One region of the Sporosarcina sp. P18a genome, then DNA from elsewhere that is predicted to be linked to it. Evidence: riboswitches for the same ligand, from Rfam matches in the RefSeq annotation. Region 1 holds a riboswitch; each other region holds the start of a gene.
The links. A riboswitch is a leader RNA that binds a small molecule or an ion and turns the genes downstream of it on or off. The one in region 1 is predicted to bind thiamine pyrophosphate.

Region 1 (7,792 bases):
GTATCGGAAGGGAAAACTACGAAACAGATTGCGGCTGAACTGTTTTTATCACCCGGAACTGTCCGTAATTATGTCTCCACCATACTGGATAAACTTGGAGTTCGTAATCGTATTGAAGCGATTACGTTATTCAATGAAAAAGGCTGGTTCGAGTGAAATCTACACGGGCGTACATTCATAACGAGGGAGTGAGTGATAAGTGAATAAGATTACGCAAAGTGAATGGCTTGTAAAGCTACCCTTATTACAAAGCGTGATGGAGCAGAAGGAAGTGTTATGGAAAAATCCTTCTGTCGAATTGGTAGCAGCTGGCCTGTTGAAGACACGTTTATCAAAAGTTGATATAGTAGACGCCAGCGAACGTCTGGAGAGATTCGCTCCCTATTTGGCGAAAGTCTTTCCAGATACGGATAAAGGTATTATTGAATCCCCATTAACCCCAATTCCAAAGATGAAGCAAGAACTCGAAAAAGCGTATGCTATCCATATTCCGGGAAAGCTTTTATTAAAACAGGATAATGCGTTGCCAATCTCAGGTTCAATCAAGGCTCGTGGTGGTATTTATGAAGTTTTGAAGCATGCAGAGACGCTTGCGGTAGATAGTCAATTGCTAGATTCTACAAAAGACTATAGCCAATTCGATACGCTGAGATTCCGAGAGTTGTTTGCGAAGCACAAAATTGCCGTAGGCTCGACAGGGAATCTGGGATTGAGTATTGGTATTATGAGTGCAAAGCTTGGCTTCAATGTCACGGTGCATATGTCAGCCGATGCCAAACAGTGGAAAAAGGATTTACTACGCTCCAAAGGCGTTCAGGTGGTGGAGTATATGGATGATTACAGTAAAGCAGTAGAAGAAGGCCGGCGTCAGGCAGAGGCTGATCCGTCTTGTCATTTTGTGGATGATGAAAACTCTACGGATTTATTCATGGGATATGCAGTGGCAGGGGAACGTGTTGCGGCACAATTGAAAGAGCAGAATATTACTGTCGATGAAGCGCACCCTCTATTCGTCTATTTACCTTGCGGCGTAGGCGGGGGACCTGGCGGCGTGGCATTCGGATTAAAATTGGCTTTAGGTGATCATGTGCATTGCTTCTTTGCTGAACCGACACACTCACCGTGCATGATGATTGGTATGATGACAGGAATGCACGACCAGGTCTCGGTTGCAGATTTTGGCTTGGACAATAAAACTGCGGCTGACGGTTTAGCAGTCGGTACAGCTTCTGCATTTGTTGGAAAAACGATGGAACCATTCCTCACAGGATGCTATACGGTAGAAGATCAGACATTATTTACGCTTCTTAAAGAGCTGGCGGATAGTGAAGACATCTGGCTGGAACCTTCAGCACTTGCTGGTATGACAGGACCTGTACAAGTTATTAAGTCTACATTACCGTTAGCAGACTCCAAAAACGCAACGCACCTTGTATGGGGAACGGGCGGAAATATGGTGCCTGCGGACGAAATGAAGAGTTATTATCATTATACGAGGAAATAATACACTCTATTTCCCGGGAAATCGACAAAAGATCCGCAGAGACTATTCTCTGCGGATCTTAATTTTTAGAATAGATGATTTGGAAGCTAGGAGACATCGTTGATCAACGTTCCCGAACACAAGTTTGACCTCATTACGCTTGCCCACCATTTTGTCCTACATCATGGTCTTACTTCAAATCTCTAAAAATCTTTAATTTCAAGAGTCTTGGAGCCAATAATAGACCGATAATTGTCCCACTCACCGTCGATACAAGAAAAGGGGGTAGGAAAAATAAAGCGGTTACGGTCGTGCCCATCAAGATTTTGGCATAAGGCACTGCAAACAATGGTGCTATCAAACCGGTACCGATAATCTCCCCGATGCCTGCACTCCAATTCTTTTTGAAACGCCGGTATAATACGCCAGCTAAAAACGCACCGATCATCCCGCCAGGAAATGCGAGCAGTGAACCTGTCCCTGTCAGTATACGTACGAGTCCTGTCATAAACGCTACCACGACAGCGGCCCCCGGACCCATTACGATCGCCACTATAACATTTACAGTATGCTGTATGGGATACGCTCTAGCGATACCAGCAGGGAATGAAACGAATGCAGAGCCGGCAACTGCAATCGCGACAAACATTGTCATGAAAATCATTTTCCGTGTATTCATACGATCCCCATTCATGCCAACAAAGAGTGTATGGTGTTTGATAAATCGCTTGCTGCATACTGCGGATCTTTAGCCGATGCGATAGCGGAGACCACAGCTATACCGTCTGCCCCGGCTTGGATAACAGAGCCGGTAGTAGCCAGTGTAATGCCGCCTATAGCGACGATCGGCATATCAGGGAACGCAGTATGGATTTCTTCTACTAGAGTGGTACCTACAACTGCCGAAGCATCGAGTTTGGTTGACGTCGGATAGATCGGACCCAGACCTACATAATTCGCCCCAATTGATTGTGCAATTTGTACCTCATGTGCATTGTGAGTCGAAACTCCAAGCCACTTATCCGGACCAATTCGCTGACGCACGCTGTCTGCCTGTTCATCATCTTGTCCTACATGAACCCCGTCTGCATTAATGGCCAATGCCAAATCCACATCGTCATTGATGATGAAAGGAACACGATACAATCTGCAAAGTGCCTGACACTTTCTAGCGAATCCGAGCAAAGCCTCGCCTTCAAGCGCATTAGATCCCTTTTCACGCAACTGAAAACATGTGACACCACCGCGAAGAGCCGCTTCTACTATTGCTAACGGATCCTGACTCTGAGCGTTTGGTGTACCCATTACAAAATATAAGCCTAATGCTTTCCTCACTTCCATGTTTGACATCAGTGCATCTCCTTTTTCAGTTCACCGTATGCCCAGTGATTGGTTGGTCCGTGCCCTGAACCAATCTTCAGGCCATTTTCAATCGCGGCCTGTATGAATTGCTTCGCTTCGGCAACTGCATCCGTCAAAGAATAGCCCTTAGCCAGAAAACTCGTCAAAGCCGCTGCGAATGTGCATCCGGTCCCGTGTGTATCTTTGGTTTGAATCCAAGGTGTTGTTACAGTGAATGACTGCCCTTCTTCGTCCGCGTAATAATCCTTTGCATCCAGTACATCATTGCGGTGACCGCCTTTCATAACGACGGCTCTTGCTCCCATTTTAATAAAAGCGGCTGCAGCTTGCCGAATGTCTTCGTCTGTTCGTATTTTCATTCCGGTTAGCACTTCCGCTTCAGGGATATTCGGAGTCACAACGGTAGCCAGCGGTAATAAATGTTCTTTTAATGCTAGAATCGCCTGTTGTTGCAATAAAGCCTGTCCTCCTTTTGCAATCATGACAGGGTCAATGACTAAAGGAAACGGAGGATATTCTTTTAATAGCGTTGCTACTTCAGTAATGATTTCTGTCGAAAACAGCATCCCAGTTTTACATGCTTTTACATCAAAGTCATCCAGTACTGCACGAATTTGTGCTATTACTCCATCTGTCTGTATTGGATAAACACTGTGAACACCGTGTGTGTTCTGAGCAGTCAATGCAGTTATGGCAGAAGTGCCGTATACACCTAGCTCCTGAAACGTCTTTAAGTCGGCCTGAATTCCTGCGCCTCCTCCGCTATCAGAACCGGCAATGGTCAATGCTACTTGTACTGTCAATTGAAAAACCTCCTGTCTAGTATACTGAAATTGTTTTCCGTTCGTTATCCAATGTATGTAAGGTATTTAAGAAGTTTACAGCAAAGTCGCCAGGACCACGTGAAACTTTTGCAGTTTGTTCACCAGCCCGTTTATAAAATGAAAGTGCATCTGCTACGGCTTCCAAGGGATGTTCCATTCCTACGGAGAGAAATGCACCCGTGACAGAACTGAGTAAACAACCCGTGCCGGTTATGGTGGTCATCATCGGGTGGCCGCCCGTAATGGATAATGTGGAATGGCCGTCCGTGACTAAATCGACTTCGCCTGAAACCGCCACGAGACAGTTGTACTTAAGGGCAGTCTTTTTCGCTATACTTTCGATGTCGGCAGAACCTTCTCCTGCGTCAACACCCTTAGCGGCCCATGGAACATCTGCAATCGCAGCAAGTTCCCCTGTATTACAGCGGATCAGTGTGATATCTACCTCGTTCAGCACTTTTAGAACGCTAGCTTTACGAAAAGCCGTAGCACCTGCACCAACTGGATCTAGTACTACAGGTTTTCCTGCTGCGCGGGCACTTTTTCCCGCCAAAATCATTGCGTCTACTGTTTGTTGCTTCAATGTACCAATATTTAAAATACTGCAAGCGGCAATTTTTGCAATGTCTTCTGCCTCCTCCACTGCATCCGCCATAACGGGAGAAGCGCCTATTGCAAGTAACCCATTTGCCTGGAAATTCGCGACTACAAAGTTTGTCATGCAATGAACGAGCGGTTGCTTTTGACGAAGTTCGTGAATAAGCTGCATGTTTCTTTTCCTCCTTAAAAAGGTATATATACAAAAAGCCCATGCATAGATGGGCGGTTGGGTATGAAAACTACCCACTTTCCTCCGCTAGTATGTACTAGATCAGGTTCAAAGGGTTTGCGTAATTGCATCTCAGCCAATAGAAGGCGCCCCTAGTGGTGACTATGTATTAGACAGGCTGATTATATCATATACATGGAAAAGGTTAAAATAATACTGGGGTTATGAGGTTAAAGTAATAAGAAATGAGTGATTGTACATAGACGAAAAGGTATAACGATATGCTGAATGTTACATAATTATCTGAAGGCGTATAACTGTTTCAGATGAAATAGATAAAAGGGAGCAGATCGCAAATGGAGAAATTATTCGAAATTCAACAGATGAATCATTCATTGGATGATATATCATTCACGTGGAGTGACACAGGTGGTTATTACCGTGTCTATAAAAATGACCGACAAGTATATGAAGGAACGGCTCCAAAGTTTACGGATGGAGAGCTAGATCCGTCATATCCTTTTCAATATACAGTGGAACGAGTGGAGGAAGGACGGGTTCGAGATGTAATTGTTATCCAGACATCACCTCTGACAGAAGTACAGGAAGATGAACATCCTTTACAACGCTTGGTGATCACAACGATTGCCGCCCCATCACAAATTGCTCTGTCATGGGAGTGGATTAAGGATGTAGAGAAGTTTGATGTTTTCCGGAATGGACAATACATCGAGACAATTACGGATAATCGTTTTATTGATCGCGAGACAAGTTCTTCTGAGGCGGTAGTATATAGTGTCGTGGCAACACGCCCATTAATTGATAGCAATCAGAAAATGAATGTCAGTAAATCAATCGCATCAAAAGTGTATGAAGTGATTATGCCTCCGGATCCTAATAATAAACCAACAGAAGAAGTCTATACATTTTCCGTGCGAGTAAAGCAACGGGATCGATTACTCATTCCAGTGGCTGACAGGAAAAAGTTAAATGAAGTGAAGCAATGGAAGTTCCGCTACACGACTTTTTTAAAGGAAGATATTATTAAAAATCCGAATCTTTTTTCGCCGATTCCATACTTTACAGGAGACGATCGGGACTTCAACCCTGAAGGAAAAAGCTTCCGCACGCGTGTAGATATAGAAGGAGAATTTATCGGAGGAGACAGCAATCTGCGGTTTACGAAAGCCACTGGGCCGTCAATTGGCTTAAATACTATGAAGCGGTATAAGCGCCATGCCCATGCTTCTGTAGAGGGTATAGAAATCGATCGGTTGGAGGAGAAATCGAAAGAAGTTCATTTTACAATTACTCATGATGTAGGCAATCCATTAACCGCTTCACCGTCTATTCACTATGAAGTGAAAGCTCATTTGGATCAGCAAGGTAACTTAGATCTGGTAGGCTATCACAATGATGCACCTCATCATGAAATTTATTTATCGCTTGATGGCGAGAATTGGCGCCCTGTGCATCGTACTGAAAGTGAAGGATTGGCGTATTTGACGGGTGTGCTAGGAGATAATTATTGGCGCTATATGACGTGTAATTAATGCAGTAGTAAATGTGGTACGTCCTTTTTTGCGTTGCCTATGTTTGTGCAAGCAAATGGTGACGTCCATATTTGCGTTAATGAATGATTATGGTTTCTCTTATCCTTGAACAGTATGAATACGCAAGAAATATAATGAGCACTGTATGAAAGTAGCATCTTGCCCCTCTAATGTATCACCGCGTAAGTATAATTCCACCTGTTGTCGTTAAAGCTGAATGATATAAAAACGTTAGAGGGTTTCCATATGAAAAAAACGAGCTCTATAAGTGTCTTACATGTTATTTTCCTATCGATGACAGTGATAGGTTTGAAAAATCATGTGACCATTATTCCGTCGCTTGTACAAGGGGCGGGAAGGGATGGCTGGATATCGATTTTGGTGGCCGTTATTATAATTTTCCCTTGGCTTTTTCTAGTACTTTACATCCATAAGAAATCAAAGCGACAACCTCTGACAGAATGGTTGGAAAAGAGTACCGGGAAAGTTGCATCAGCCATTATCCGGTATATGACAGCCATCTTTTTACTCATCTTGGCAGCTTTTACAATGGGTGAGACATTAATATGGATAATTTCAACCTTTTTACCTGAAACCCCCGTCCTACCGTTATTACTCATTTACACGATTTTATGTATTCTACTTGCCACAACAAACTTGCAAACGATTGCGATGGTTAATGTACTTATTCTATTTTGGATTGTCATTTTGGGATTTTTTATTGCGTTTACCAATATGCAAGTAAAAGATTATGAGTTGCTTCAACCATTTTTTGAACATGGGTTTCAACCCGTACTAACGACAGCAGTGTTTCCAGCGTCCGGGTTTGTCGAGATTATACTTTTCCTGTTCATTCAACAACAAGTCAAAGATCAAATCCGGTGGTATCATTTTGCTGTCATGCTGTTCATTTTAATGGGATTGACTATGGGTCCTACCATTGGAGCTATCACAGAGTTTGGTCCAACAGAAGTGACGAAACAAAGATTTCCTGCCTATGAAGAATGGGGAATTGGGTCGGTCGGGCGGTTTATTGAACACTTTGATTTCGCTTCTATTTATCAATGGCTGTCAGGTACGTTCATAAGAGTGAGTCTCCTTTTATTCATAGCAGCGGATTTATTAAAGATGACAGGAGACAAACAGCGTATTTGGAGAATACTTGCACCGGCTTTTTTCTTTATGGCGTTGTCGTTAAATCTTTTGAGTGATGATCTTTTCCATAGTATTAAAGGGGATTATTTATTGATTGTCACATTTTTCTTCATGTTCTTCCTGTCGTTCATTTTAGTCATTATTGCCTTGCTTTCACGAAAATCATCTAAGAAGATCAAAACATAAAATCTATAAAGAAAATGGTGAAGAACCTTGAAGCCGGATGAAAAGGAAATAGATCTACATTCCATGAAACAATTGTTTCTAAAGTCCGCGGATGTTCAGTTTCAATCGTACACGTTTGATCAGCGTCGAGTAGTATTCATTACATGCGATGCCATGATCAATCAGCAATTATTGAATGGAGTCATTGTTCAGCGTGTTCAACTCATGATGAATGATTTGAAGGGTGAAACGATAGAAGATGCAGTCGTTGGGCAATTACACATTCCAGATTTGAAAAAGGTAGAAGACATAAAAGAAGTGGGGTCACTTGTATACACCGGCAACCTGCTTCTATATTTTGAGGATGACGGTCTCCTTTTTTCAAGCAATATAGCGGAAAAGCCGAACCGAAATCCCGAAGAGACAAGTATGGAAGTACCAGTAAAAGGGCCGAGAGATAATTTTATTGAAGATGTTTCAG
Region 2 (7,792 bases), on a different contig from region 1:
AAATTTCCGGAATGTCATATTCCAATTGATAAATTAAATCCCGAAGTTTTTCGATATTCACTCGATTTCCTTCGAGTTCTACTCCGAGATTATTGAATACCTTGAGGACTGCTTCATTCGCTTGTTCGACGAATGTTTTGTCGATATTTTCTACAATAGCAGACGCACCTTTGCCCGCTACTTTCGGGGAAATTGCATTGATTTTTTCATTAATATAATAATCCAATGATGGCTTTTTAATATCATCGGTTACGATACTGCTTAAATTCTCTGAGAAGTCTTCCGGAATGATGATCGCAGCATAGTAATCGCCATGTTTCACGCCTTTTAACGCTTCATCTTTCGTTACGAATTGCCAGCCTAGATCGTCGTTCTTGGTCAGCGAGACGATCACTTCATCCCCGACATTGAATTCCTTATCCTCGATTTTCGCACCTACGTCTTCACTGACGACCGCAACTTCTACGCCTTTCGTATTGGAGTAGGGATCCCACGAGGCGAGGATGTTCATCCAAGCATAAAGGGAAGGTAGAAACGCAATGGCCGCAATGACAATGAGTGCAGCTTTATTCTTGAAGATATTCCGGAGATCCCGTCTGACTATGAACCAAATTTTATTCATCTAGTATAAACCCTCACTCTATATTCCGTCATTCGCATGTCACACTAACAAACTGGAGAAAATCGTATTGTTCAACACGTCCGTGATTTGCTTCTCCGTCAGCTGGTCGTCATGCGTTTTCGACCAATCGTTAACTAGTGCTACATAAGATTTGAATAAAAGATATGCAATCAACTCGCTATCACATGGCTTCAATTCACCTTTTGCGATACCGCGATCGATCTTTCCAGCAATGAAATTCACTATTTCCTTCTCAATAGTAGTTAACACATCCCCCACAGCAGGTGTGCGCAACTCTTTCTCTTCTTCTATCAGTTTAATGAATAACTGATGCGTCTCGCGAAATTTCAGCAATTGCATAATACGCGCATGGGCATTCTCTTGAAAAGACGCTCCTTCAATAGCTGTCCGTTCAGAGATATCTTTCATTTCTTCAACCATTTTCCACACAATTGAATGAAATAATTCCTCTTTATTTGAGAAAAACGTATAGATCGTACCCTTTCCTACATTCGCAATCTTCGCTACCTGATCCATCGTCGTCGCTTTATAGCCAAACATCGAAAATGATTTTTCTGCCGCCAAAATGATTTCTTCTCTGCGATCCATGAAGACACTCCCTTTAAAATGACCGGAATACCATTTCGGTCTATTAGTCATTATATTACATATTTTTATAAAAAAGTGCAAGATATTGCACAAAAAAGATCATACAAGCCATAGTTCACTGACTTGTATGATCGTCTCACCGGTCTGTTATAGGGTACATTTGAAGTAGGGGCGTTAGCTTTTTGTTAATTCCTTATATTCTTTCCCCCACTCCGTCATACTGTCTAGTATTGGAATAAAACTTTTACCTACAGATGAGAGTGAGTATTCTACTTTTGGAGGAACTACTTTATATACTTCTCTGTGAATCATTTGAGCTGCTTCCAACTCTCTCAGCTGACGTGTCAATATACCTTTTGAGATACCAGGTAGCAGTCGTTGAAGTTCATTAAATCTTATGGTCTTCCTGCTTAAATGCCATAAGATCACCATTTTCCACTTTCCCGAAATGATATCCTTGGTCTCCATGAACGGACACCACTCTTTTACTTCTTCTTGTGGTTGACCCACATCGCTTTGCTCCATTACAATTCCTCCCTTGCTCAATGGTCACATTTTTGTGACTATGTAATAAAAATGTGACTACTTACAAAATAAATCCTACTACTATACTATAAAATTATGCTTCATAAGCAAACAAAAATTTAGTATAAATTGGAGGAATTCGAAATGAAACATGTAGTTGTTTATGCACACCCGGATAATAAAAGTCTTAACTACAGTATTAAAGAAACAGTCGTTGAATCACTAAAGAAGAACGGTCATGAAGTGGTAGTGCGTGATTTATATGAGTTGAATTTTCAACCAGTCCTTACACCAGAGGATTTGATCAGTATGAGTCAAGGTGTTATTCCAGAAGATATAAAAATCGAGCAAGAATTTATTGCTGAAGCAGACGTAATTACATTTATTTATCCCATTTGGTGGACGGGTCTCCCAGCCATTCTTAAAGGGTATGTAGATCGAGTATTTGCATATGGATTCGCTTATTCCTCTGGGGAAGAAGGGACAATTAAGCTATTGAAAGGTAAAAAAGGATTTATTATCAATACGCATGCTCATCCCAATGAAGTGTATGATGAGATCGGTATGACCACTGCTTTGAAACTCACTTCTGACATTGGAATATGGGATTTCACTGGAATTGAACCTGTGGATCATTTACTATTTGGAAGTGTGGGACGGCTTGATGAAGAAGCATATACAGGGATGTTAAAGCAAGTGGATGATACCATTCAAGCCCATTTCCCGTTAACAGAGAAAATAGATTGTATGTAACAAGTATTCTAAAAGCGGAAGTACTAGAAGAAGTATTGACTAATCAAGAACAATAGCCACGCTCTATTTTCTTAGAAACGTGGCTTTTTATTACTTTATCTACTTAATCGTAGCTACCACTAGTTTAAGTCCCTCTCCCAATCACTTCTCCACTAATTTTACCGAACTCATAATTGAAAAATTTCATACTCTAACTCTGTCTATCTCTTTTTTAGTCATGTGGATTTACCCCAGTACTATCTTGACTATCTTTTCAGACTATGTAACGATAAGAGTTGGATAAACACTAGGGGTGCTTTTGCTGAGAAAGGCGTTCGCCTTAACCCTTGAACCTGCACTAGATAATGCTAGCGGAGGGAAGTGGACATATGACGGATTTTGGCCGTACTATGCAACCGCTTCGCACAGAGAAGTGGTTTTTTTGTGTGAATTATTTGAAGAAATGAGAAGTGGTAAGAATATGACGAATAAAGTTTTAGAGTTTACGAATGTCTCTTTTCATTATCAAGCAACGAAAGCTTCGAAACCAACTGTTATTTTCGATCAAGTTGACTGGCACGTTAAAGAAGGCGAGTTCGTTAGCATCATTGGACCAAGCGGGTATGGTAAAAGCACGTTATTCCGACTCGTCACTGGCCTTGAGAATCCTGACAGTGGAGAGATTTCATTAAATGGAGAAGTGACAATGGAGCGGTTAGGCAAGGTCGGCTATATGCCGCAGCAAGACTTACTCATGCCGTGGCGAACGATTCTAGAAAATGTTCAATTACCAGTAGAGCTTCAAGGACGCAAACCTTCTTCCGATGAAATTATCCAACTACTAGCTGACTTCGGACTAGCAGGAGAAGAAAACGCCTACCCTGGAAACTTATCCGGCGGGATGCGACAACGTGTTTCCTTTTTGCGAACGATCCTGACTGGCTCAAATATTTTATTATTGGACGAGCCGTTTAGCGCACTGGATGCGATCACGCGGCTGACGATGCAAGAGTGGCTCATCGATCAATGGCAGAAACTCGATAAAACCATCGTCTTCATCACGCATGATATCGACGAAGCGTTATTTCTATCCGATCGCATCTTTGTACTCGCTGAAAAACCGGTGCAGACGATTCGCGAAGTCATCGTGCCTCTCAGCCGACCACGCACGACGCGGGACTTGGCACGACCGGAACTGATGGAACTGAAAGAGCAACTGATTAGCGAGCTTCGTTCGGAGGAACGGCTATGAAGAAAATGACTTCGTATAGTTGGTCGATATTTTTCGTCGCAATCGTACTTGGCGTATGGGAAATCGCAGCACGTCTTTACGACAAAAGCTTCCTCTTCCCGTCCCCTTCAGCGATTCTGATCAGATTATGGGAGCTGAAAACGGAGCTGTTTATCCACCACTTACCTCCGACTGCTTTAACTATTTTGATCGGCTTATCGATTTCGATCATCATCGGATCCACATTGGCGATTGCGATGTATAGCAAGAAGCCAATTGAGCAAGCGTTTTACCCTATTCTCATCGCTTCGCAAACGATTCCTGTCATTGCGCTCGCACCGATTTTTGTCTTGTGGTTCGGCTACAGCATTTGGAGTAAGGTCGCGGTCACTGTCCTGATCACATTTTTCCCGATAACCGTCAGCGTTTTCGACGGCTTACGCTCTTCGGATAAAAACTTGCATGAATTAATGCGGACAATGGGCGCATCTTCAAAAGATATCTTCTATAAACTAGACCTACCTTCCGCTTTGCCATCTTTCTTCTCCGGGCTCAAAGTGGCGGTTACACTTAGCGTAATCGGTGCAGCTATTGGGGAATGGCTAGGCGCGCAGGCAGGACTCGGGTATTTCAGCAGAAGAATGATGACGCAATTTGACAGTGCTGCTGTATTCGCACCGATCGTCTTGCTTTCTGCAGTAGGCATTATCTTCTTTTTACTCGTCGTCGTATTGGAAAAATACTTTTTACACTGGAGGAATCATCAATGAAAAAACGTCTGTTCCTTAGCATCACGCTTCTTCTGTTATTACTAGCTGGATGTACGAATGATACACCCACTACAGAACCAAAAGAGACACCGAACACTGAAATGAAAAAAGTCAGTATCATGCTCGACTGGTATCCGAATGCCGTACATAGTTATCTATATGTAGCGCAGGAAAAAGGCTATTTCAATGAAGAAAACGTGGAGGTAGACATTCAATTTCCTGCCAATCCGACCGATCCAATGAACTTGACTGCAGCGGGAAAAGTGACACTTGGACTGTATTACCAACCCGATGTCATTTTAGCGCAAGCAAATGAAAACATTCCGGTTAAAGCGATTGCCTCCATCGTGCGTGAGCCGCTTAACTACACCGTCATGCTGGAAGAAAGCTCGATTCAATCACCAAAAGATCTTGAAGGCAAAACAATCGGCTATCCTGGAATTCCACTGAACGAATCGTTGATTAAAACGATGGTGACGAATGATGGTGGCGATTATGACAAGGTGAATATGATCGACGTCGGATTTGAACTGGAATCTTCACTCGTTTCAAAACGCGTCGATGCCGTGACAGGAACATTTATTAACCACGAAGTGCCTGTCATGGACTCAAAAGGATTCAAAACGCGCTACTTTAATCCAGTAGACTATGGCGTGCCGAATTATAGTGAAATCGTGTTATTGACGAGTGATGATACATGGGACAAGGAACAAGACGCAATCCAAGCTTTCTGGCGAGCAGCACAAAAAGGATATGAATTTATGGTAGAACAGCCCGAAGAGGCACTCGATCTCTTGTTGAACAACCAAGATCAAGCAAACTTCCCGTTAGACAAAGCAATCGAAACGGAAAGTTTGAATGTTTTATTGCCTAAGATGGATACAAATGGTGAAGCATTTGGCGCGCTAGATGAAACGTCTTGGAAAGAAGTACGGGACTGGCTCCATGAAATGGAAATGATCAAGACGAAACCTGAAGTGGACGATATGATTTTAGATAGTAGTACGGATGAAATGTTTTCTAAAATTACGAAATAAACTACTCAAAAGGCTATTGCGAGAGTCTCCATGACTGATCGTAATAGCCTTTTTCGATTGTATGTGATTAGTTAGGATATACGGTAAACTTCACAGCAAAGGACTTCTTCATCGCAATCCCATTTTTATTCTGCAGCCCTTGGTCCACACGTAAATAATGAACACCTGGCTGCCATTCTGTAGTTGGTGTAATGAATAATTGCTTACTATTCATAGGATCCACTCTCGCTGTAAAACTTTCGATACGTTCTGCACTGTTTGGCTTACGGGTAATAAAAATATAGGGAGCCTGCTCTTTTCCAATTGGCAATTCGCTCGTAAATTTGATTGTGAATACTTTATTCGGTAGTACTTTCAATTCTGGGAAATCACCTATAAATTCATTCGGTGGAGTAGGTGTAGTGACAGCAGGCAACGCGTTACTTAGTTGTTTTAAATTTACTAAGCCCGCGCCGAAATAAATATCTTTACCTGGCGCCCCTAAGTCAGTCGCTGTCATTTCAAGTAGCCGACTAATCTCAGCAGGCGTTGCTTCAGGTTTCAAAGACCTCACTAAAGCCGCGGCACCTGCTACCATTGGTCCTGAAAAAGAGGTTCCACTGACTGATATATAGCTATTATTGATTGAAGTTGTAAAGATTGCCGCGCCTGGAGCAACTAAGCTGACATGAGAGTTATAGTTTGAAAAGGATGCGCGCTGATTATCTCTCTCCGTTGCCCCAACTGAAATGACAGATGGATAAGACGCGGGAAACATGATGGAATTCCCCTTTGTTGCATCGTTTCCAGCAGACGCAACGACCGTGATTCCCGATTCCACTGCACGCTGAATCGCCTTTTCCTCGAATTGGGAAAATTGGCTACCCCCGTAACTCATATTGATCACATCGACTTGCTTTAGGATGGCGTAATCAATTGCCTTGATACTATCCGACACTTTACTAAGCCCGTCCAGGTGCGAGATTTTCAACGGCAATACTTTGGTTTCATATCCTCCCGCAATTCCCACTCCCCCTAGATTATTCCCAGCCCTAGAGGCAATGACTCCCGCGACAGCCGTTCCATGACCGTTGACGTCCTGAACGTTCGAATTATCTGCGTAGAAATTATAACCGCCTGGCTGAATTCGCCCCTGTAAGTCTTCATGATACAGATCAATACCAGAATCAATGACGGCTACGACAGTCTTTTTCTTTTGCTCTTGCACCCGAGACCACATCAACTGCGGCTTCATTTGTGGAATCCACCACTGCTTCACAAGAATAGGATCGTTGAATAGGACATGCGAATAACGCGCATGATTCGTTTCAACATGCAAGACGTTTGGATCTTCAAGAAGTTGTTCCTTCATGAATAACATCTCAGCTGAATCTGTAAAACTCCATAACTCCACTTCGTCTGTGATTTTTTCACGACTTTCCACACCTGGTAAGTTTCCGTCTACCGAAAATGCCTGGCGAGTTTCTTCATACTCTACCAATAACTCATGTGAAACGGCTTCTGCACTGACGATCCCTTGAAATCCAAGTACCGCCAACAACCCAATACATACCATTAAAAATATACGATGCTGTCCTTTCATTCGCGCCTCTTTTCTTCCCTGTCACACTTTAGCAATATGGGAATCTTTTAAACCATTATAACTCACCATTTACCATCTTCATACATCCTATACGTTAGATAGGACTACTTTACATAACGAATTTTGAAACATCCTCTTCCCTGCATATTCCGCGCCTTACTTCCTTTATGCAACAGACTTCCTTACATCTAGAATAATCCCGTCAATCATAGTATAATCTTCACTACATTGGTATCTATACTCGCATTCAAAAGATAGAACCATAGCATGAAGTAGGAGAATTCACATGAAAAAATGTCCGATATGTAATGAACTGAATAGAAAACAGCAAGAGTACTGCACAAACTGCAAAGCGTTTCTCGTATCACGCAATTTGAATAAAAAACGGTCGTTACTGAAAACCCCATTGTATCCGATTGTATTACTAGTTATTGTGCTAGCCGCGATTACAAGCTATTACGCTATGGAAACTAAATACGGTCGAAAGGCAACAACTGAGCACTTCATTTCAGCGCTGATTGAGCAAGATCAAGACGCATTGCATGAATTGATTGTGCCGAAAGATAGTCGTATCTCGATTAATGCAGAAAGTATTCAAGCATTGCTTACGTTGGTTGAAAAAAACCCTTCTATCGTTCAAGTAATAGAAACTAATTTAAAAGAAAAGACCGACGAAGGCATGTT
Region 3 (7,792 bases), on a different contig from region 1:
CCCCTGTTACATCATCCTTGAATTTCAATAGCACGTGGCCATCTTCCAAGCGGTAGACGTCTTTCGTTTTACCAGAATAGGTTAATTTCATCCGTACGATTCTCCTCTATTCATAAATGTATACTGCTTATTCAGTATAAAGCACTTTGACGAGAAGAAAAAGTATTGTTTGACAAAAGTTGATGGACGTCAAGGTCATTTTCACAAAATACTCTTATACTTTAGTTAACAAATACACAAGAAGAGGATGAGATCAATGAAAAAAGTCGTATTTTTAATGGAACCATTCAGTTGCCCGTCATGTGTTAAGAAAATCGAAGGGGCACTTTCCCGAGCCAAAGGCGTACAGCAAGTAAAAGTATTATTCCATTCAAGTAAAGTTCGAGTCGAGTTCGATGAATCTATCGTAGAAGCCGATGAATTACAGGAATTGATTAGTAAACTCGGCTATCCAGTTCTCAATAAAAAAGTCTCATAGAGAGGAGGCATTCAAATGAACGCAAAGCAAACCGTACGCATCACCTCTATATCTGCCATTTTGCTTGGGGTAGCAATCATCTTGCATTTCGCAAGCTTTCATGATGCGCGTCAGATTACATTAATCGCTGCCACTTTAATCGCAGGTACTCCGATTGCAATCAAAGCTTGGAAAGCTATCCGCATGAAAGCTTTTAGTATTGAACTTCTCGTGACCATCGCGGTAATCGGTGCGCTATTTATTGGTGAGTATGTAGAATCCGCCGCAGTTACCTTCTTATTTGTATTCGGAGCATTGCTTGAAATTCGTACAATGGAGAAAACTCGCTCGTCCCTCCAGGCACTTATTGATCTGGCTCCACTGGAAGCAAGTATCCTTCGAGATGGTAAAATAATGACAATCGCTGTTGACGAGGTAGTAGTCGGTGACCGGGTAATCGTTCGCTCGGGAGAACAAGTTCCAGTTGACGGACCGATTGTTACAGGGAATGCTTCTATAAATGAAGCAGCCATCACGGGAGAATCTGTACCGGCAGCCAAATCGCTAGACGACCAAGTGTTCAGTGGTACATTAGTAGACAACGGATATATCGAAATAATGGCAGAACGCGTTGGTGACGATACAGCATTTGCTCGTATTATCGAACTAGTCGAAGAAGCACAGGAAGCCAAATCAAAAACGCAAAAATTCCTTGAACGATTCGCCAACATCTATACACCTTCCATTGTCGTCTTATCGATGATCGTCTATCTGTTCACACGCAACATCGAAATGACATTAACCTTCCTCGTCATCGCTTGCCCTGGCGCTCTTGTCATTTCCGCTCCCGTCTCTATCGTAGCGGGAATCGGTAACGGAGCTCGACATGGTGTGCTAATTAAAGGTGGCGACGTGATGGAACAGTTGGCGAAAATCGACACGGTCGTCTTTGACAAAACAGGCACATTGACCAAAGGACGTCCAGAGGTAACTGATATCCATAGTTGGGGTATCGAAAAAGAAGAGCTACTGCGCCTAACTGCAGAAGTTGAACTATTGTCCGAACACCATCTCGGTCAAACGATCGTCCGCGAAGCAAAGAAGCGCTTGATTGACTTGACACATCAAGCGCGTGACGCAAACGTTATGAAAGGCAACGGCATGCTTGCTAAAGTAGACGGCAAGCAACTCGTAGCCGGCAACCGAAAACTGATGGCATCGCAAGGTATACCTATTTCTAGTGACGTGGAAGCTTATGCATCCAAGCGGGAAAAGGCAGGTAATACGGCTGTGTTCGTCAGCATTCACGGAAACATCGCAGGTATTATTTCCATAGCGGATCAGATCCGTCCGGAAGCACAGGCTGCTTTGGTCAAATTACGAAGAAGCGGGATCAAACAAATGATTATGCTAACTGGCGACAATGTCCACACTGCCCGACTCGTCGGTGAACAACTCGGTCTTGACAGTGTCCACGCGGAGCTTTTACCTGAAGACAAAGTAGCCGCCGTTCAAAAGTTGAAAAAGCAAGGACATCGTGTAGCCATGGCAGGTGACGGGATCAACGATGCGCCTGCGATCGCCACGGCGGACATTGGACTTGCCATGGGCAAAGGCGGAACAGACATTTCCATGGAAACAGCTGATATCGTCTTGATGGCGGACCGGCTTGATCAATTCGCCCATGCCTATGCATTATCGAAAGCAACTGTCCATAACATGAAACAAAACACATTCTTTGCGGTAGGCACAGTCTTCCTCCTGTTGGCCGGTGTACTGTTAGGCAAAGTGTTCCTAGCATCCGGCATGCTCATTCATGAAGTAAGTGTACTTTTGGTTATATTGAACGCCATTCGATTAATACGCTATACTAGTGACAAACCAGCCAATCGAACTATAAGCGAGGTGAAAGTGAATGAGTCAACAGCCCCACAATAATACGACGAATCAAAATATGTGTGTATCGCTCGTACCGCTGTTCAATCATTTGGAAACTGAACAGATGAAACACGTAGTAGGACTCGCGCGAAACACTTCGCATCCACGTGGAAAAATTATTTACAATGAAGGCGACTGCTCCGAAGGTTTATATATTTTGCATAAAGGACGAATCAAAGTATATCGCCTTTCAGAAAACGGCAAAGAGCAACTCGTACGAATTTTAGAACCGGGAGATTTCACAGGTGAGTTGTCATTATTCAATGCCAAACCTCATGACGCCTACGCAGAAACACTTGAACCCGTGGAATTATGTATTATTCAACGGGATCAAATGCAACAACTTCTACAAAAACATCCTGCGATCTCATTAAAGATGTTAGAGGAGTTCTCCTCTCGCCTCGCCCGAACAGAACAACGGGCAGCGCGGATCGGTATGGAAGCAGCAGAAACGCGCATCGCACTGTATCTAGCCGACTTATCAGAAGAACAACAACAATTGACAGTCGAATTACCGATGAGTCGCAAAGATCTCGCCTCCCACCTCGGGACGACACCTGAAACGATTAGTCGAAAACTTAGCGCATTCGAGGAGTCGGGCTGGATTCGCCAGTCCAGCATGAAAACGGTGGATATTCTCGATTTGGATGCTTTATTACTATTATGAAAGAAACTCTTTTCATTCCACTACGTACATGATACGCTAGTTCTGAAAACCAAATATTTTGACCATTAGGGGAATCCTTCACAAGGACTGAGAAAAGAGTGTGGCTCTGAAACCCTTATTACCTGAACAGATTAGTATCTGCGGAGGGAAGTGGCGAGTCGTTCCGTATATATTTCTGTCGACACATCCACCACTTTCCGATTCGGGAAGTGGTTTTTTCTATTGGAGGGGAATGAATGAAGTTACTTGGCGTGACCGATGACTGTCTTTCGGTTGATGAACTGACTCTACACTTGCAGCAGACAGCGCCGTTTCTAGATGCTATTATTTTGCGTGAAAAGTCCAAGACAGACGAACAACTGACAGACTTGATTACGCGTCTTGCGAATAGTGGATTCCCACTCGACAAGCTCATTGTACATGCCAGACCTAACATAGCGATCGAGCTGAACCTTACGAAAGTGCAGCTGACTGGCTATGGCATGTCTTTACGGGATGCACATCGGAAATTTCCCGAGCTACAATTTGGTTGCTCGATTCATTCAATGGAAGAAGCAAAGGAAGCTACGACGGAAGGCGCGGATTGGCTCTTGTACGGGCATGTTTTCGAGACGAAATCAAAGCCTGGCCTACCAGCGCGCGGCACGGAAGAATTGTTTTCTATTGCAACGTGTAGTTCGATTCCCGTGTATGCAATCGGCGGAATTCAGCCGCAACACTTGCCTGATTTACAACGAAACGGCGTAGCAGGCGTGGCTGTATTATCCCCTATGCGTTCACTAAAAGTCTTACAAAGTTATAGAATAGGAGGCGCATCTAATGAAGAAAATGATTGATTTGAACGGAAAAACCTATTCGGTCGTTCCGGAAGTAGGAACAATCCAACAGTTACTTGAGCATTTGGGACTGGGTAATCGGATTTTGATTGTGGAGAAAAATAAAGAGATTTTGCAAAAAGATCACTATGACGCACCGATTATGGATCGAGACCAAATTGAAATCATACATTTTGTAGGAGGCGGATGAAGATGTTAAAAATTGCAGATAAAGAATTCTCTTCACGGTTATTACTAGGCACAGGGAAATATCCTTCATTTGAAATACAAAAGCAGGCAGTTGCAGTATCAGAAGCAGAAATCCTCACGTTCGCAGTACGACGCATGGATATTTTCGAAGCGTCGCAGCCCAATTTTCTAGAGCAATTGGATTTAACTCGCTATACATTACTTCCAAATACTGCAGGTGCAAGTACAGCAGAAGAAGCCGTACATATCGCACGTCTTGCAAAGGCATCAGGACTTTGTGACATGGTGAAAGTGGAAATTATCGGATGCAGCCGTTCATTGCTTCCAGATCCTGTAGAGACATTACGCGCTACTGAAATGCTGCTAGAGGAAGGCTTTATTGTATTGCCTTATACGTCAGACGATGTAGTGCTCGCAAGAAGACTATGCGAATTAGGCGTTCATGCCATCATGCCGGGCGCTTCGCCAATCGGTTCAGGCAGAGGCATTCTGAACCCGCTGAATCTGTCATTGATCATTGAGCAATCTAATGTCCCCGTCATCATTGACGCCGGCGTCGGCTCTCCAAAAGACGCGGCATTCGCGATGGAACTCGGAGCAGACGGTGTATTGCTCAATACGGCAGTATCGGAAGCAGCAAATCCTGTCATGATGGCAGAAGCAATGAAACTCGCGATTGAAGCAGGACGTCTCGGTTATAAGGCAGGACGTATGCCAGTCCGCGATTACGGCGTAGCAAGCAGTCCAACTGAAGGGCTTGTGACGAATTGACCGGAAAATATTCTCGGCAAGAGCTATTTGCACCTATCGGACCAGTTGGACAACACCGTATCCGCGAGGCAAAAGTTTTCGTCTTAGGAGCGGGTGCACTCGGTTCTTCCGGAGCGGAAATGCTTGTCCGTGCAGGGGTCGGCGAACTAACGATTGTTGATCGTGATATTTTGGAGTGGACCAATCTTCATAGACAGCAATTATATACAGAGCAAGATGTCATCGATCAATTGCCGAAAGCGATCGCTGCGGAAAGCCGATTGCGCGCGATCAATAGCGATGTGAAAATCCGTGGAATAGTAGCGGATGTGACAACTGAAAATGTTCTCGACCTATTCGAGGGACATCAATTCATTCTCGACGGCACAGATAATATCGAAACACGATTACTAGCAAATGACGCAGCGTTACAACTCGGCATCCCTTTCTTCATGGGTGCTTGCGTCGGTAGCTACGGGCTGACGTTTCCTATTGGCGTAAAAGAAGGGTCCCCCTGTCTGCATTGTCTCCTCGAAGCGTTACCGCCACAATCATTGACATGCGATACAGTCGGCGTCATCTCACCAATCGTCGTTACAACGGCTGCCCGTCAAACCGCCGAATTGCTGAAGTGTATAACGGGTGCGCAGATGGAACCGCGCCTGGAATCCGTCGATCTATGGACAGGCGAACGTGCTGCAATGGACGTGCACAGTATGAAGAAATCTAGTTGTCCGAGTTGCTCAGACACTCCAACCTATCCTTACCTATCTGCCAATGAAGTCATTCGGACTGCCGTACTGTGCGGGCGCGACACCGTGCAACTGACCTGGCCGAAGCACCGACAAGTGGAACTACTACCATTTGCCGAATCCATTCGCGGTATTGTTTCTAATTTAAAACAAAACCCATATTTGGTTTCCTGTGAATACAACGCTCATCGACTCGTGTTATTCCGTGATGGGCGGATGTTGGTTCATGGAACGAAGGATATCATGGTAGCCCGGAAGATTGTCGCCGGTTTATTGGGATGATGCTTGTGCTTAGAGCGCTTAGCGCAATTTTATGAGCATAACCAATAAATCCTCCAATAAAAAACGCTTCAGAAAGCCGTAAAACAGCTTTCCGAAGCGTTTATTTCATTATTTATTCAACCCTCGCTCATTCCGTCGAATCCAATGCCATCTCAGCCGAACTCTCCAACTTCAACACACCATCCGTCATCTTGTACACCTTATCCACGTATTGAATCAACCGTATATCATGTGTTACAACGATGGTCGCCGTTTGATTCGACTTCGTTTCATTACGCAACAACTCCATCACCTCAAATGCCCGATCCGAATCGAGTGAAGCGGTAGGCTCATCCGCCAAAAGAATCGCTGGCTTGCTGAACAATGCTTTCGCAATCGCCACACGTTGTCGCTCACCGCCCGATAAATCAGATGGATAATTCTTATGCAACTTGGTAATACCTAAATCTTCATATAACTTACGTTGCTCATCTTTGGTCATATTGTCTTTCTTCACTTTATTTAGCAATTCAAGCTGCTGATCAACAGTTAGGAACGGCACAAGGTTGGAAGCTTGCAATATAAACCCGATTTCCTGCAAACGGATTTTTGAACGTTGCTTTTCATTTAGCTGCGATAATTCTTTACCGTTAATGATGACTTCGCCTTCGCTTGGTGTTTGCAGAGCGCCAGCCACCGTCAGGAACGTACTTTTACCTGAACCTGACGGACCGATAACCGCGACCAATTCTCCACGTTCAACTAAGAAATTGGTTTCCTTCATCGCTTCAACGAGCGTATTGCCTTCACCGAACGTCTTTTTCGCATTTCGTAGTTCCAGTACCATCGTTTACCCTCCTATCGCTTCGAGCGGGTCAATTCGGATAATCGTCCAAACTGAAATGACTGCTCCGAGAATTGCCACTACTATTAAGACCAACCCATAAATTATCATGGTAGGTATATCAAACATGATAGGAACTGCATTTGGCAGGAAGCTTCCCGCAAGCAACGTCAGTCCAAATTGCTAGGACTACCCCGATCAACGCGAGAATGAATGTCTGTGCGATAACGGATCTTGCCAAATAGGCGCTGGAAATTCCCTGCGCTTTCATCAGACCGAACATGCTGATTTTCTGTACAGTCAATACGTATAAGAAAATGGCAACGATTGCCGCTGAAATGACAAACAGGAAGTAAATCATATACGTTAACGTTAAATTCTGCTCCGTATAACCCGGCAGACTCTCGATAAATGTTTCCGTTTCAATGATTTCCGTATTGTCTGGCAATGAAAGTGTATCCCAGTCTTTGTCTTTGATGACAATTGCATTAACCAAGTCTTTATTCATTGTATAGGCGTCACCATATTTAATTTTCTGCATATCATTTAACTTCATATAGAGAATAGGCGATGCATTAAAACGAGCTTTTTCCGTGAAGCCGACAATCGTCAGTTTCGTGTCAGATGAAGATAACTCGAGCGTATCCCCTATTTTAAAGCCTTCATCTTTCAGCACATCCGATGCCACGACACCGTTTTGAACGTAAAATGTCGGGTCCCCTTCACTAACTTCAGGCTTGATGAACTCTTCTCTATCTATACCGAAGAGCATGACATTTTGCTTGGTGTCACCATTGTTTGCGATGGCGCCCATTTGGCTAACAACAGCCGTTTCTTTCGCATCCAGTTCATCGGCTATTTTCTTATCAAGTGCCGACTCATACAAACTCTTATCAGATTCCTCTGTCAGAAGGACTGCATCGACTTTCCACGAGTCGATCGCTTCTCTGTTCATGCTGGCTAATCCATTTGCCAGTCCGGATAGGAAGAACACGAGGAATGACACCAATAGTAAAATCGATGTGATGAGTAAAAATCGTAATTTATTCTTTTTGATTTCGCTCCACGCTAAAAACATTCATTCTCACTTCCTTTTAT
Region 4 (7,792 bases), on a different contig from region 1:
ATTCATCCGGAGTGGGTCGGTAAGACATTTGCGAATCTGAACTTCGAGCTTCCAGCATATGAACATACGACACAAGATGAAATTCGATCCGTCTACGAGTTGAATAACTATTTGACGGAGTTTGCAAAAGAAGTACCTACAGTTGCTGGTGTGTATAAAGACGGAATTTCAGTCGTGTCCCCGTTGCGTACGTGGTCAGATGATTTCTCATTCGGTATCGCAGGCGTGCCAGCACTTCGGAACGATTTCCAAGATAGTGAATTCATGAAAACTCACTATCATTCTCAATTCGACAATGAAGATACGTACAATGACGATGCGTTGAAATTCCACTTAAATCTCTATGGATTATTGACGTTACACTACGATCAAACCGCTGTTGTACCATTGGATTTCACGACACGTTTGCAAGCGATGGAAGACATGATCGACGCGGATGTATTTAAACAGGCTTCTGTGGCGTCGGATAACTTGACGAAAGAGATCGATCAAGCGATATCTAGTGCGAAAGAAGTGAACAAAAAAGTTGCGGATATGAATAAAGAATATGCGGCAGCACTCGAAAATGAGGATGCAGACCAAGCGAAGAAATTATACGATGAAAGTCGTGAGTTGAACAGCGGCTTGTTGGCAGCTTATAAATATGCCGAAGATCAATTTGTGCGATTGACATGGGAAGACGAACCGATTTTCCCTCACGAACATGCGCAAAACAACGTGAAAAACTTAGCCGCTTCCATTGAAGCATTAACTACAGGTGATATCGCCACTCCGCTGGACGAGCACTTATATGCAATTGACAACAATTGGTATGCGTATGACTTTGATCAGGAAGTATTTAACTACTTTACAGACTATGTCATAAAAGCACCAAAAGAACAACTCATGTGGGGGGCTGGCCGAATTGTCGACCATGAAAATCTATTCGATACAATCCAGTCATTGAAAACGAAGAAAGAACAAACAAAGCCGGATTTGTCAGTAGAAATCACTTCGTTGACGAATGCACTCGACAGACAGAAGAAGCTATTGGAACAAACCGTAACGGATGAAACAGCCAGTGTGAAAAAATTAGGTGAGCTGTTGAGTGAATTAAAATAAGAATAGAGAAGTTCCGGTAAATTTTAAAGTTGCTTAGTAGTAACGACCTGTTTAACATATTAGTAAAGCATTCAAAGCATCGCATATCGCGGTGCTTTTTTTTGACAAGATTTTATCAGCTCGCTTAAATTAACTATACCAACGAACCAAACTAAATTCAGAACTTCCACTGTGTTCCATACGGTTGTCTCCATGAGTCTCATAATCCAACCTTTCATGCCATAGGATATACTGCATGAAAATCACTTAGGGGGATTGAAATGAATAGAGACGCCAATAATCAATCAACTTTTGACTATATCGTAGTTGGAACGGGTCCGGCGGGTGCTACTATTGCCAGAAAACTAACAGATACTAAACAAAACTCCGTGCTAGTTTTAGAAGCGGGAGATAATAACAGTAAAGAGCAGCCGATTAGAGATTCATTGTTTGCGCTGCCATCTATTCTCACTGACGACTTTTTCCCGCAATACTTCTGGCAAGGAAAAAGTGTCCCCCAGAAAAATGTAAACGGAAGGTCATTTGATTGGACGGGAGGACGAACATTGGGTGGCGGATCCTCCATTAACAATAACCAGTATGTAAGGCCATCACAGGCGAATATGAAACAATGGGAAAACCTCCTAGGTCCACTTTGGTCACCTGAACAACAGACCTATCAATTTTCACAACTAGAAAACTACAATGGCCAAACGGAAAATCCAAATGCGAGAGGATATAACGGGCAGTTGGATATCAGGCAGGCTCCTGCTAATCCAACCACCATGGCTGAAAAATTAGTTACAGCGATGGAAAAAGCCACTGGTTTCAAAAGAATTTTAGATTATAACGATCCCAATACACCACTTGGCCTCTTTACGAGGTGGCAGCTTTACCAGACCCCCTATGGTCAACGAGAAAGTGCGGATACGGCTTTTCTTTCATCGGATGTTATGACTGAAAATGGTGAAGGAGTAAATGGAAGAAGATTATTAGTATCTTATAATTCAACGGTTCAGCGTGTGATTTTTGATAATGAAAGGCGGGCAATAGGTGTTGAATTTCTTAAGGAAGGAAAATGTTATTACGCATATGCTCGTAAAAAAGTCATTGTGTCGGCAGGAATAAATAGCCCTCAACTATTACTGCTTTCTGGAATCGGACCGTCGGATTCACTCAATAAAGCCGGTATTCCCGTCGTTCATCATAACGCGAATGTGGGAAAGAACATGACTACCCATCCAGTTAACACTACCACCTTTACAACGAATCCGAATGACAAAGCACTCCCAGATGCTGATCCCTTTGCGCTGTATACAGGTGGAGCCTTCTTACCAGATCCAACACCCGGTGCTGACCCCAACCGTCGTGGTGTGCAGCTAATTGGCCAAATCGGCACTGGCGGAATGTTAAGCATCGTCATTATTTTATTGGAACCAAAGAGCCGAGGATCTGTTAGAATCCAAAATGGAGATCCTTTAAAGATTGCACTTGCCGATGCTGACTTTTTGAATAAACGCTCCGACCTAGAAACTATAAAAAATATTTACAGAGTATACATTAAAAATATTGCAAAAGAACTATCAAATATAGATTCGCACTATCAACTCGTTACACCTACACTGGAAACCATTCATGACGATAACAAACTGGAATTGTTCATTCACGAAAACTTGGGTCCAACACATCATATACAAGGCACGCTACGAATGGCACCGAATGAAGAAAATGGTGTAGTGAATGCTACTGGTGAAGTATACGGTGTAAAGGATTTGATTGTTGCAGATGATTCCATTGCACCGTTTGTTTCGGATGGCAATACGTCGGCGCCAGCTTTCTTCATTGGCGGAAACATTGCTGAACACTTAGTGAGACAAGATCGTATGAACTACGGTGAAATACCATGACAAATTAAAAGAGCGCATGAGGCCGTCAAACGTGATGTATATATTTCATTAAGGAGTGCCTGTGTGAAAACAAACATGAGTGTTAAACCATTCATAGTTGTTTTCAAAACAGGTGCTTTTTTAATCACTTCAAATAGTATATAATTAGATAAATATCTAATTAGACAAACGACTAAATATCTCAAGCGAAAGGAGAGACTCAATTTGAATGAAGTTTTTAAAGCCCTAAATGATGAAACAAGAAGACAAATACTAACGCTACTCAGTGAAAAAGGTTCTTTAACTGCCAGTGAAATACATGAAGAATTCGAGATGAGTAAGCCGAGCATTTCAAACCATTTAAACATCTTGCGTAATGCGGGTCTTGTCAGTTCTGAGAAAAAAGGTCAATATATTTACTACACTCTCCACACAACGGTTCTGCAAGATTTGCTCGTATGGATGATAAAATTGAATAAATAAATATGTTGTGAGAAATTACTTTCCCTTGAACTAATGAATACATAGCTATGTACTAAAGTTATGAGCTATAGATAGAAGATAGAGAAGCGTGAGTAAGGTATTGAGACTAGAGTGATGTTACTTTCATTCTCTATATACTACAAGGACAAACAAAATTAAATTTTGTTTGTTATTCTGTTTTATGCTATATCGATTGTTTAAGGAAAAATAAAAAGTGCACTTGAGCCAGTAAAGAATGTGGATGTTCAACCATTCATATTTATTGCAGACACAAGTGCTTTTTTTCAAACAGAAAAGAATGTTTAATTAACTTTCAGTAAGGGAATTTACAAGGATAAGATGAGCGGTATACATGTCCGATGAAATCATGTTTCCACCACTAGAAGAGTGTACTATTAAAAAGGAGTAAGATAAAAATGGATCAATTAAATGTACAAACGATGCGATTGAATGATCGAACGAGCCTTCCTTCAATTGGTTTTGGAACCGTAAAAGTAAAAGGTGCGCAAGGTGTCGTCAGTACACTAACAGCAATCGAAGCGGGATACAGACTGATTGACACATCAACGAATTATAATAATGAAGGAATGGTAGGGGAAGCGATTCGGCGTTCATCTGTACCTAGAGAAGAATTGATAATAAGTTCCAAACTTCCTGGTGCTTCACATGATTACGAACGAGCAATTCTTATGATTCAAGAGTCATTGTATCGTATCGGAATCGATTACTTTGATAAATACTTGATTCATTGGCCGCTTCCAAAACAAGATCGATACGTAGAAGCATGGCAAGCGTTAGTCGATGCGCAGAAATTTGGACTGATTAAGACGATAGGTGTATCTAATTTTTTACCAGAGCATCTGGAGCGGATCATTGAAGAAACAGGTGTAACACCGGCTACCAATCAAATTGAACGCCATCCGTATTTTACTAACAACGAACTAGTGGAATACAATAAAAGTCGCGGTATTGTAACGGAGGCATGGAGTCCTTTAGGGCGCAAATTAAACGACGTGTTAGAGAATGAAACAATTGTATCCATCGCTAAAAAATACAATAAAGAACCCGCGCAGATTATTATTCGTTGGAACTTACAGAATGAAGTCTTAACCGTCGTGAAATCATCTTCTTATGATCATCAAAAAGCAAACCTTGATGTATTCGATTTTGAATTAACCGAAGAAGACATTAGACAAATTGATTCCTTGGATAAAGGTGAAGCGGGAAGAGTAGAAGGACAGCATCCGAACGAATATGAAGAGTTTGATTAAATATTAATAAGTTTAATAATCCGGATACCTTCAATCGTATAATCAGCGTACCAGACTTTGAATTTCTAATGAAATTAATATAAATCCCCATCAAAAAAATGACCCACCTCGATCCACATTATAAAGTGGCGAGGTGGGTTTTGTTGTTTTTATTGCACCAACAATTTTTCTAGGAAACACAAAGAACACAATGGCCCTTTTTGAATGGCAGAACATCTATTAATAATGAACACTCTCTATTTTCAAGCATTTCAAGCATTTCCTATAGGTGAAGGTTTCGGTATATTCGTGTATACATTGTGCTTGCAAGAGTGCCAACTGTTCTTCTAATTGATGAAGATTTCGACGTTTTACAGTAATCTGATGAATTAACTGTTCAGTTGTCATCACTCAATTCACTCCTCATTAAAGATAGATTTCAGCACCGGATTTTTTGAATTCTTCAGCTTTCTCTTTCATGCCACTTTCCATTGCAAGCTTCTCTTCTAAACTATTTTCATCCGCATATTTTCTAATGTCGTGCGAAATACGCATACTGCAAAACTTCGGCCCGCACATTGAACAGAAGTGGGCGACCTTTGCCCCTTCAGCCGGCAATGTTTCATCATGGTATTCCATCGCGCGTTCAGGATCCAGACTTAAATTAAATTGATCTCTCCAACGGAATTCGAAACGGGCTTTTGACAATGCATCGTCACGTTTGTATGCGTCGGGATGACCTTTTGCTAAATCAGCTGCATGTGCTGCAATTTTATACGTGATGACGCCTTCACGCACATCTTCTTTATTCGGGAGACCGAGATGCTCTTTAGGCGTTACATAGCATAACATCGCGGTCCCGAACCAACCGATCATAGCCGCACCAATAGCAGAAGTGATATGGTCATAGGCAGGAGCAATATCTGTCGTCAAAGGACCGAGTGTATAGAAAGGGGCTTCTTGACAAATCTCCATTTGCTTGTCCATGTTTTCCTTGATTAAATGCATAGGCACATGTCCAGGACCTTCTACCATGACTTGCACATCATGGGACCAAGCAATTTTCGTTAGTTCTCCAAGTGTTGCAAGTTCAGCGAATTGCGCCTCGTCATTGGCATCCGCGATAGATCCTGGACGTAATCCGTCTCCTAATGAAAAAGCAATATCGTATTGTTTCATGATTTCACATATATCTTCAAAGTGTGTGTAGAGGAAACTTTCTGTATGATGCAACATACACCACTGGGCCATAATAGAACCACCTCGTGAGACAATGCCAGTCACACGATTAATCGTCATGGGAATATAACGAAGTAGAACACCTGCATGGATTGTAAAGTAACTGACACCTTGCTCGGCCTGCTCAATCAAAGTGTCACGGAATACTTCCCATGAGAGATCCTCCACTTTGCCGTTTACTTTTTCCAACGCTTGATATAACGGAACCGTTCCCACTGGGACAGGCGAGTTGCGGATAATCCATTCGCGTGTTGTATGGATATTCTTTCCCGTTGATAAATCCATGATATTATCTGCACCCCAACGTGTAGCCCAGGTCATCTTTTCCACTTCTTCAGCAATGGATGAAGAGACAGCAGAATTACCAATATTCGCATTAATTTTCACATGGAATTTACTGCCGATAATCATCGGTTCCGCTTCAGGGTGGTTAATATTCGACGGGATAATGGCTCGGCCCCTTGCGACTTCATCCCGTACAAGTTCTGGCGTTATATTTTCACGAATAGCAATGAACTCCATCTCAGGTGTAATGATTCCTTTGCGTGCATAATGCATTTGTGTAACATTCATGCCACTTTTTGCTCGTAATGGTTTGCGTTTCAACAATGGAAATTCTGCATCATTTTGCATTTGTTCCATTGAACGATACCCGTTATCCCGCGGCTTTACTTGTCTGCCTTCATATTCTTCCACGTCATTTCGTTCTACTATCCAGTTCTTCTTGATGTTCGGCAGTCCTTTTTTAATATCAACTGTATAACCAGTTTCCGTATATTTACCGCTTGTATCGTAGACACGAAAAGGTTCATTCGGTATTTCGCCTTGATCAGTTACAGTGGGTGATAGCTCAATTTCGCGCATCGGTACAAGTATGTCTGGACGACTTCCTTGTACGTAAACCTTTCGACTTGCTGGAAAGCATTCATGGATATAGATTTCTTCTTTCTTCTCTTGCATTTTGTCATCGTCTCCTTTTGAGGTTTGACCATGACTCGATTCAAGTAAAGGGAATCGGCAACAAAAAAGACCAGTTCCGTAGATAGGACCTGGTCTTCAAAACGCAAAAATACGCGTCGCTGATAAAATGAAAACTTCCCTACGCTGGTACGAGCCAGATCAGGTCCAAAGAGTCCGGAATGCGTGTACTATCATTCCATCTCAGTCCAATAACGTTGGACACCCCTAGTTATAGTATTAAATTGTGTGAACAGGAATAGTCTACCATATAATTAGCTGTTTTTAAAGAGTTAGTATACTTTTGATTTCCATAACTCAAAAAAGTAGATTCTAATGAGAAATGAATATCTTTGTATGACTTGAAGGATGCATTAGCAGTGATGACGTGAGATAATCAAAAGTGATAAACAAAGAAGGAAAGATCGTTGTAGTGGAGCTGACGTCGTATAAAATATTAGCGATTGAGAACAATGAAACCTATGGGTATATAAAATCAAATTCCTATGGTGTTATGGGTCATTGTGAATGTAACAAGTCGCATCATATGTGCAGTAATTGGACAAAATATTTTATCGACTAGAAATTTCATTCCCTTGGAGGAGGTAATCAATAAATGTCCTATATTTTATTAATAATTGGATTTATATTATTAATAAAAGGAGCCGATTATTTCGTAGATGGCTCTTCAAATATTGCAAGGCTACTGCAAATTCCCCCTATTTTGATCGGGCTAACCATTGTAGCGCTCGGAACTAGCTCACCAGAAGCGACGGTCAGTATTATTGCAGCGATGGGTGGAAATGCAGACGTCGCAGTGGGGAACGTAGTGGGAAGTAATATTTTCAACATCACCATCGTGGTCGGAATAGCAGCATTCCTGTTTCCATTGAAAGT

Region 2: it holds a riboswitch for thiamine pyrophosphate, as region 1 does, so the genes downstream of both, CSV75_RS08390 (ABC transporter ATP-binding protein) here and thiM (hydroxyethylthiazole kinase) in region 1, are expected to answer to the same signal.
Region 3: it holds a riboswitch for thiamine pyrophosphate, as region 1 does, so the genes downstream of both, CSV75_RS12175 (thiamine phosphate synthase) here and thiM (hydroxyethylthiazole kinase) in region 1, are expected to answer to the same signal.
Region 4: it holds a riboswitch for thiamine pyrophosphate, as region 1 does, so the genes downstream of both, thiC (phosphomethylpyrimidine synthase ThiC) here and thiM (hydroxyethylthiazole kinase) in region 1, are expected to answer to the same signal.

The regions. Positions count from the first base shown of each region.
Region 1 is NZ_PDYQ01000003.1:170,669-178,460, reverse strand. Features, by position in the region: gene CSV75_RS10550 (response regulator transcription factor) at 1-156, shown strand, start outside; gene CSV75_RS10545 (D-serine ammonia-lyase) at 200-1,504, shown strand; gene thiW (energy coupling factor transporter S component ThiW) at 1,674-2,162, opposite strand; gene thiE (thiamine phosphate synthase) at 2,174-2,833, opposite strand; gene thiD (bifunctional hydroxymethylpyrimidine kinase/phosphomethylpyrimidine kinase) at 2,833-3,648, opposite strand; gene thiM (hydroxyethylthiazole kinase) at 3,665-4,438, opposite strand; TPP riboswitch at 4,501-4,602, opposite strand; gene CSV75_RS10520 (DUF3238 domain-containing protein) at 4,795-5,991, shown strand; gene CSV75_RS10515 (GerAB/ArcD/ProY family transporter) at 6,238-7,332, shown strand; gene CSV75_RS10510 (spore germination protein) at 7,360-7,792, shown strand, end outside.
Region 2 is NZ_PDYQ01000002.1:174,150-181,941, forward strand. Features, by position in the region: gene CSV75_RS08370 (YhgE/Pip domain-containing protein) at 1-622, opposite strand, end outside; gene CSV75_RS08375 (TetR/AcrR family transcriptional regulator) at 662-1,231, opposite strand; gene CSV75_RS08380 (winged helix-turn-helix transcriptional regulator) at 1,406-1,756, opposite strand; gene CSV75_RS08385 (NAD(P)H-dependent oxidoreductase) at 1,901-2,509, shown strand; TPP riboswitch at 2,788-2,885, shown strand; gene CSV75_RS08390 (ABC transporter ATP-binding protein) at 2,970-3,740, shown strand; gene CSV75_RS08395 (ABC transporter permease) at 3,746-4,489, shown strand; gene CSV75_RS08400 (ABC transporter substrate-binding protein) at 4,486-5,526, shown strand; gene CSV75_RS08405 (S8 family peptidase) at 5,594-7,108, opposite strand; gene CSV75_RS08410 (YARHG domain-containing protein) at 7,395-7,792, shown strand, end outside.
Region 3 is NZ_PDYQ01000004.1:114,347-122,138, reverse strand. Features, by position in the region: gene CSV75_RS12195 (phosphoribosylaminoimidazolesuccinocarboxamide synthase) at 1-91, opposite strand, end outside; gene CSV75_RS12190 (heavy-metal-associated domain-containing protein) at 257-478, shown strand; gene CSV75_RS12185 (heavy metal translocating P-type ATPase) at 494-2,395, shown strand; gene CSV75_RS12180 (Crp/Fnr family transcriptional regulator) at 2,373-3,062, shown strand; TPP riboswitch at 3,120-3,228, shown strand; gene CSV75_RS12175 (thiamine phosphate synthase) at 3,299-3,898, shown strand; gene thiS (sulfur carrier protein ThiS) at 3,891-4,088, shown strand; gene CSV75_RS12165 (thiazole synthase) at 4,085-4,858, shown strand; gene CSV75_RS12160 (ThiF family adenylyltransferase) at 4,855-5,871, shown strand; gene CSV75_RS12155 (ABC transporter ATP-binding protein) at 5,999-6,697, opposite strand; partial or broken gene CSV75_RS12150 (ABC transporter permease) at 6,701-7,772, opposite strand; gene CSV75_RS12145 (globin-coupled sensor protein) at 7,789-7,792, opposite strand, start outside.
Region 4 is NZ_PDYQ01000001.1:594,906-602,697, forward strand. Features, by position in the region: gene CSV75_RS03005 (M28 family peptidase) at 1-1,101, shown strand, start outside; gene CSV75_RS03010 (GMC family oxidoreductase) at 1,362-2,987, shown strand; gene CSV75_RS03015 (autorepressor SdpR family transcription factor) at 3,192-3,449, shown strand; gene CSV75_RS03020 (aldo/keto reductase) at 3,866-4,720, shown strand; gene thiC (phosphomethylpyrimidine synthase ThiC) at 5,126-6,898, opposite strand; TPP riboswitch at 7,018-7,135, opposite strand; gene CSV75_RS03030 (calcium/sodium antiporter) at 7,512-7,792, shown strand, end outside.